One region of the Paenibacillus sp. FSL P4-0113 genome, then DNA from elsewhere that is predicted to be linked to it. Evidence: riboswitches for the same ligand, from Rfam matches in the RefSeq annotation. Region 1 holds a riboswitch; each other region holds the start of a gene.

Evidence for each region. A riboswitch is a leader RNA that binds a small molecule or an ion and turns the genes downstream of it on or off. The one in region 1 is predicted to bind cobalamin.
Region 2: another riboswitch for cobalamin. It lies ahead of MKX46_RS14640 (ABC transporter substrate-binding protein); the one in region 1 lies ahead of MKX46_RS22470 (ABC transporter substrate-binding protein).
Region 3: another riboswitch for cobalamin. It lies ahead of cobJ (precorrin-3B C(17)-methyltransferase); the one in region 1 lies ahead of MKX46_RS22470 (ABC transporter substrate-binding protein).

What each region holds. Positions count from the first base shown of each region.
Region 1 covers NZ_JBBPAZ010000001.1:5,139,980-5,142,250, forward strand. The annotation lists gene MKX46_RS22465 (histidine phosphatase family protein) at 1-620, shown strand, start outside; cobalamin riboswitch at 743-934, shown strand; gene MKX46_RS22470 (ABC transporter substrate-binding protein) at 1,142-2,149, shown strand; gene MKX46_RS22475 (FecCD family ABC transporter permease) at 2,146-2,271, shown strand, end outside.
Region 2 covers NZ_JBBPAZ010000001.1:3,424,736-3,427,006, forward strand. The annotation lists gene MKX46_RS14640 (ABC transporter substrate-binding protein) at 1-1,000, opposite strand, end outside; cobalamin riboswitch at 1,218-1,415, opposite strand; gene MKX46_RS14645 (nucleobase:cation symporter-2 family protein) at 2,173-2,271, opposite strand, start outside.
Region 3 covers NZ_JBBPAZ010000001.1:3,178,358-3,180,628, reverse strand. The annotation lists gene MKX46_RS13550 (LOG family protein) at 202-756, shown strand; cobalamin riboswitch at 814-999, shown strand; gene cobJ (precorrin-3B C(17)-methyltransferase) at 1,311-2,271, shown strand, end outside.

The DNA of each region.
Region 1 (2,271 bases):
CAACCTTATGGAACAAGGAACGTCGATATCTGGGACACTCCGACTTAGGTTTGCTACCGGGGGCAGAGCAGGAATTAAAGCCTTTGCAGGAAAAATTGCAAGGTCAGTCCTTTGCTCGAATCTATTGCAGCGACTTAATGCGATGTCGCCAGACCTTGCAGATCATTGTGCCGGAATCAGAGTTGACGTCTGGGCGTTCCCTATCTACTATGCCTCCTATGATGGAACCATGTCTGCGAGAGCTTCATTTTGGCGAGTGGGATGGAAAAACGTATGACATGCTCAAGGATGTGTCGTTGTATCGGGCTTGGATTGATGAGCCGCAACGGATCACCCCACCTGGTGGAGAGTCTTGGACAGATTTTGTAAATCGTCTGCGCAAATTTCTTGACTCTCTGTATGAATGGCGTGTTGCTATGGAAGTTCAACCCATGGATTTGACTGCTACGTCGCCCTCTGTTTTGGTCGTTACGCATGGTGGCGTAATTCGTCAGCTAGCTTGCATGCTGATACCGGGCCATGATTTTTGGAGTCTGAATCCGAAGCCGGGAGAAGCATTAAGGATTCAATTGAGGCTGGCAGGACCGCACAATTACATAGCGGAAATGCTTCCTCATTAGGTTAGACACCAGCGGATAAAGAGGCTGTTTGGGTTGTAAGCCGCCTCATTTTAACCTATAATCATCAAGTAAAAGAACGGCTTGACTACCACTACATCAAATATCCAGCAGACGAGGTCGGCGCAGCGTGATGAAACTATGGTTTCCCTCCCTGCGCTGTTAAAAGGGAAGTCGGTGTGAATCCGGCGCGGTCCCGCCACTGTAAATGGAAACATGCCCGTTAGTCCTCTTTATATGTTACTAAGCATATGAAAGAATTTCAGGACATGTATTTTACCATAAGTCAGGATACCTGCCCGTCCGCCTGTCACCATAATCCTTCGAGGAAAGGATGACGTGTTCGCAGTGACTGTCCATGCGGAAAGAAGCTGCCGCCTGCGCACGATCTGCGCTAACGTGACCCCTGTGTCCTGATATGAGGATGCGGGGGTTTTTGATAGGAAAAGAAGGCTAGATTTAGAAGATATCTGATGATGTTCAAGTAACGCTCTTAACGATTTATTTATGAAGGGGTGCAAATCATGGCAGGAAAAAAAATAAAGGTGTGGACAACAGGTCTATTGGCTCTGATTTTGGCAGTTGTGCTGAGTGCATGTGGCGCTAATGGAAAAAATGCAGAAAATAAAGAGGGTCAGGCTTCTTCACAGCAGCCGGGACAGGCAGTAAACGCACAAGAGCCTCCGGGCAAAACGGTTTACCCGCTCACAGTTAAAGATGCAACAGGACAGGAATTTACATTCAAAAAAGCGCCGGATAAAATCGTTTCCGTCTCCCCGGCAGAAACCGAGGCGTTGTTCGCCATTGGGCTGGATAAGGAAATTGTCGGCGTCTCCGACTACTCTGATTACCCGGAAGCAGCTACGAAAAAGCCTAAAGTGGGCGGTATTATGAAACCGAACGAAGAGGCGATCATTGCTGCGAACCCGGAAGTCGTTTTTGCAGGGATATCACTTAGTGAACAGGCTACGACCAAGCTGCGCGACATGGGAATTATGATTTTTAAAACGGAACCGAAGACAGTGGAAGATGTCATGGCTAACATCGAATTGTATGGGAAAATCACCGATCATCAGAGAGAAGCAAGAGCGGTGACTGACAAGATGAGAGCAGATGTAGCAGAAGTAAAAGAAGGAATTAAAAATATCGGTAAAGGGCAGAAGCTGCGGGTATACGTCGAGTTTTCACCAGGCTGGACAGTGGGTAAAGGCGAGTTTATGGACGAGCTGATTACGTTGGCGGGCGGCGAAAATGTAGGTGCCACGCAGAAGGGGTGGTACCAAATCAGTGAGGAAAATATTATTGCTGCGAACCCTGACGTGATTTTGTACAGCAAAAGTGTCAAGGACGACAAAACGGGCCAGACGCTCGGTGATATCATTAAAGCTCGCAGTGGATGGGATCAAATATCGGCTGTTCGCCACAACCGGGTATTTGCCGTGGATGATAATTTGATCAGTCGTCCGGGTCCACGCGTAACGGAAGGTCTCAAGGAAGTGGCCAAGGGCGTGTATCCTGAAATTTTCAAATGAACCGTAAACTGATCGGCTTTGGAGGGACAGGTCTTGTCCTGCTGTTGCTGACGCTGCTGCTCTGTCTTGGCATCGGCTCGGCCAAGCTTCCGGTCAGCCAAATCACGGGCATTCTGGTTAAC
Region 2 (2,271 bases), 1.7 Mb from region 1:
TACCGAAGGGAAGAATGCTCGGGAACGGGCTGCTTGCCTCCGTACCGAAGCCCCTCATGACGGCGCTCACAATCGATGCGCGTGGAATCAGGCTGTCCACCACCTTACGGTTCGCCGCATCCTTGAATACTGGCGATTCCATATTGTACACGATCATATGGGTGCGCAAGGACGGAGCCGACAGCACTTGTAGCCTGTCGTTCTTTTTCAGTACCTCTGCGTTATCAACCGGAATATCCGTCGCTACGTCCACCTCACCGGATTGCAGTGCCATCAGGCGCGAATTCCCGTCCGTAATGAACTTCATCGTCGCTTCAGCCAATCGTGCCTTCTCGCCCCAGTATCCGTCATAACGCTCTACGACCAACGATTGGTCCTTGTTGAACGCTTTGATTTTAAAGGCGCCTGTCATCGCTGGGTAACTCTGTTCATCTTTCATCGATGCCACATCCAGTACAATCGTCGATGGATCAGCTAGATTAGACACCAACGCCGCATTCGGCTGGTTTGTCGTGATCTTCAAGGCCAGCGGGCCGCTTACATCAATGGACTTCACATTCAGTAAATCCTTCGCCAGATGGCTTTTCTCAATAGAGCGTAACAAAGACGCTTTTACACTTGCTGCATCCATACCTTTTCCATTATGAAAAGTGACTTTATCCTGCAAGCTGAACGTCCAAACTGTAGGGCTATCCTGCTTCCACTCCTTTGCCAGCCAAGCGACAGGCTCCAGCTTTTCATTCAAACGTACCAGTGTCTCACCTGCACCGGATCGCATCACATCCCAGCTATTATCTCCATGCGGGTCAACGCCTGACGGTTTCCATGTATACGCCATTACCAGCTTTTTATCTGTCGCTGTTTGTTGTGCTGACGCGTTTTCACCCTTGCCGGAGCTATCCGACGTCCTATTGCTGGCACATCCCGAAAGAGCCATAACTGCCAGCAGCATCACCCCTGTACATATCAACCATGAACGCCTGCTACGATTGCTAATCATTCGATGAATCCCCCTCTATCTTGTAAAACCGCATAAAACTAACGCAAAACGCGAAAAAAGCATTCCAGACCACTTAATTAGCAGTCAGAAATGCCTTCAATATAAAATGTCAGAACTCACCTCGAAGCCAACTCCAAAAACATAGAAGGGATCAGATCGGTTTCAGACATTCCGTATGCAGCACGCCTAACCACCTCCCCAGCATCCCGTGGGTCTGACAGTGATGTCAAAACAGGCAGGTCTCCTGACTCCAGGCGTATCTTTCAGGCCTTCCCGGTTCTTCACAATTCCAGTGGCTGTTCTGAAAGCTCCAGCAGTATCCTGCTGATGCCTGTATACAGTGGCGGGCCCGTGTCGGAATCAACCGAACTTCCCTTTTAAGTGAACATGCTCAACAACTATGTACATCGTCTCTACGAAACCCCATACATAGAGTTGTCCGGCTCACACCTGTTTTCTTCCTTTATTTCTTTTCATTACGATCTTATTTTGTTGTCACAGGCTTGTCAATAAAGGCTGCACAATAATTTAAATTTGAACGATAAGGTAGAAACAAGACATAACCTCCAATTGCGTGCACGCAATTGAAGTGTTAAAATTAGGTATAGAGTAAACCACCGTGTCCGTATACTAAAAAGAGTCTTCGCCGCGCCAACGGCAAAGACTCTTAGGACTTGAAAGGCTGTGGATCACCACCACGGCGCGCTGCATAACTAAATGTCAATGCAAACGAAACCCACCGTTAGGGGCCAACCTAATTACGCGGTGGGTTTTCGCTTGTTCCGAAATTTTCGACGTAGCCAGCGATAAAGTTTACGAATACTAAACGCCAGGCTTAGTAACGTAACCATCCAACGCAACACATCGTAGCACGACACAAGGTTGACCATCGGCTTCACCCCCTTTCGGGAAGCTGCACCGTGGTCCGAAAACATCCACCACTATTCAAAATCCATAAGGTAAATTATACCATGATATCGCCCGCTGCTCTAGCAAATTCTTCTAGTAAGTAAACTGGAAAACGCACCAAATTAGAGCTACCCATTTCATTCCGCAGTTTATCTATATATCCCCAGACAGCAAGGGGATATACTATCTGGATAACCCCATGCCAAACAGCCGGAAAAGAGGCATACGTCCTCTCTCCGGCTATCTTTATTTATTTCTAATCATCAAACCTTCTGTGGAACCTCCTGAACCGTCACGCTTTTGACCGATTCCCCTTGTTTTCTCGTCAAAACGATGTTCAAGACAATCGCTGTAATCGAGCC
Region 3 (2,271 bases), 2.0 Mb from region 1:
AATGAGATCAAAATTATAAATGCAGATGCTAAAAAATGAACTTATATTTCGGGATACAGAGTAAAATAAAGATAAGGGCCTACGAGGTCTTTATCTTTTTTTGTTGGACATGCATCGACAAAGATTGTTGTTATAGCGAAAATGTTTATCTAATATAATGAATAAGTTTCGATGCTACTTAGGACAGGAGCTGAGACGTTAATGAATTCTATTTGTGTATTTGCCGGGTCCAGACCTGGACATTCATCGGTATATGTTGAGGCTGCAGGCAAGCTGGGGGAAGCCATGGCTCGCCATCATATTCGTCTGATCTATGGTGGCTCTAGCAGGGGGCTGATGGGAGAGGTGGCGAATGGAATGCTGGCGGGTAACGGTCAGGTCACTGGCATTATGCCCACCCTATTATTTGATGCAGAGATCATTCATCGGGGAGTTACCGAATTTATTGAGGTAGCAAGCATGCATGAGCGTAAAGCGGCAATGAGCGAGATGGCCGATGCGTTTATCGCCCTTCCGGGTGGCTTGGGAACCTTCGAGGAGCTGTTCGAGGTATTGTGCTGGGCGCAAATTGGCATTCATCGCAAGCCCATTGGGCTGCTGAATGTGAATGGATATTTTGACCCGTTAGTAGAAATGGTGCGTCATAGCGTGCAAGAAGGGTTTACCGGGGCTGAGCATCCAGCGTTATTAAGTATCTCTGCGGACCCGGATGAATTGCTACATATGTTAAAAAATAAAGCAGAGAACTTGAAATAAAGCGTTTTTCGTGCTTGCACAACTGATTGAGGCAAGGTTATGATAAGACCCATAATCAAATAGCGGACAGACAAGGTGCCTTTGCGGTTGAGCAAAGGGTAACAGGGAATCGGGTGCAAATCCCGAGCGGTCCCGCCACTGTAAGGAAGAGGATTTTTTTAAATGGTCACTCGTGAAAAACGGGGAAGACGAAAGAATCTGTTGATGCCAAGCCAGGAGACCTACCTTGATCTGTATGCACCGTTAACCTTCGCGGAGAGGATGGGTGTACGAAATCAGGAAATCAGGCACACGTTGCTTTTTCCATGTTGGCTAGAGGTTTGCGTGGATATGAACGTGCAGCAGCGTTTGAAGCGTAAACAGACAGATGGAAAACAACGGCAGGCTGGAGGAAGACAAATCGTGTCTTCTTACGCTGTTTGTTCGTCTGATGAGAGATACGTACATAGAAACCCCATCCGGGTAGGATGGGGTTTTTTTGAGTTACAGGATGTCCATAAATCATTGGAATAGATAGCATAGCTGCCCTGAAAAGGATGAATAGGAGGAGCACGATGAACCCATTAGGAAAATTGCTGGTGATTGGATTTGGACCAGGAGATATGGAACATATCACAAAACGGGCGCTGGATGCGCTGGCCGAAAGTGAGGTCATTATCGGCTACAATACCTACGTTGATTTGATCCGTCCGTTGTTGAACGGACAGGAGATTGTACGTACAGGGATGACAGAGGAAGTGAGCCGTGCGCAGGAGGCGGTTCGCCAAGCAGAGATGGGCAAGAAGGTAGCCGTCATTTCCAGTGGAGATGCAGGAGTCTATGGCATGGCAGGGCTGGTGTACGAAGTGTTGATGCAAAAAGGCTGGCGACGCGAGGACGGGGTTGAGGTAGAAGTCGTACCGGGGATCTCGGCTATTCAGTCCTGTGCTTCGTTGCTGGGGGCGCCGGTTATGCATGATGCTTGCACGATCAGTCTGAGTGATCATCTGACCCCGTGGGAAACGATTGTGAAGCGCGTAGAAGCAGCGGCTTCGGCCGATTTTGTGATTGCATTATACAACCCGCGCAGTGGTCGGCGTACCCGCCAAATTGTGGAGACACAGTCCATTTTGCTTCGTTACCGCGATCCGAAAACTCCGGTCGGGCTGGTGAAGAGTGCTTATCGTGAACGTCAGCAAGTTATTGTAACGACGCTGGAAGATATGCTGAACCATGATATCGGGATGCTGACGACTGTAATCATCGGCAATTCCTCGACGACGGTGTATGACGGCTTGATCGTGACTCCGCGCGGATATCAGCGCAAATACACGCTGGATGCGACCGAGCAGGCGCTCAAGCCGCATCAGCGGCTCCGCACGGAAGCGGAGCCGTGGTCGCTGGATGCGTCGCAGGCTGGAGCAGCTCCAGCCGTGACTGGACCCTCCGCGAGCGGCGCTTCGGTTGCGACGCAGGCACGCCCGCAAGCGATGGCTGCCGTGCAGGCAACGACTGCTGTGCAAACCGGCGCAGCCC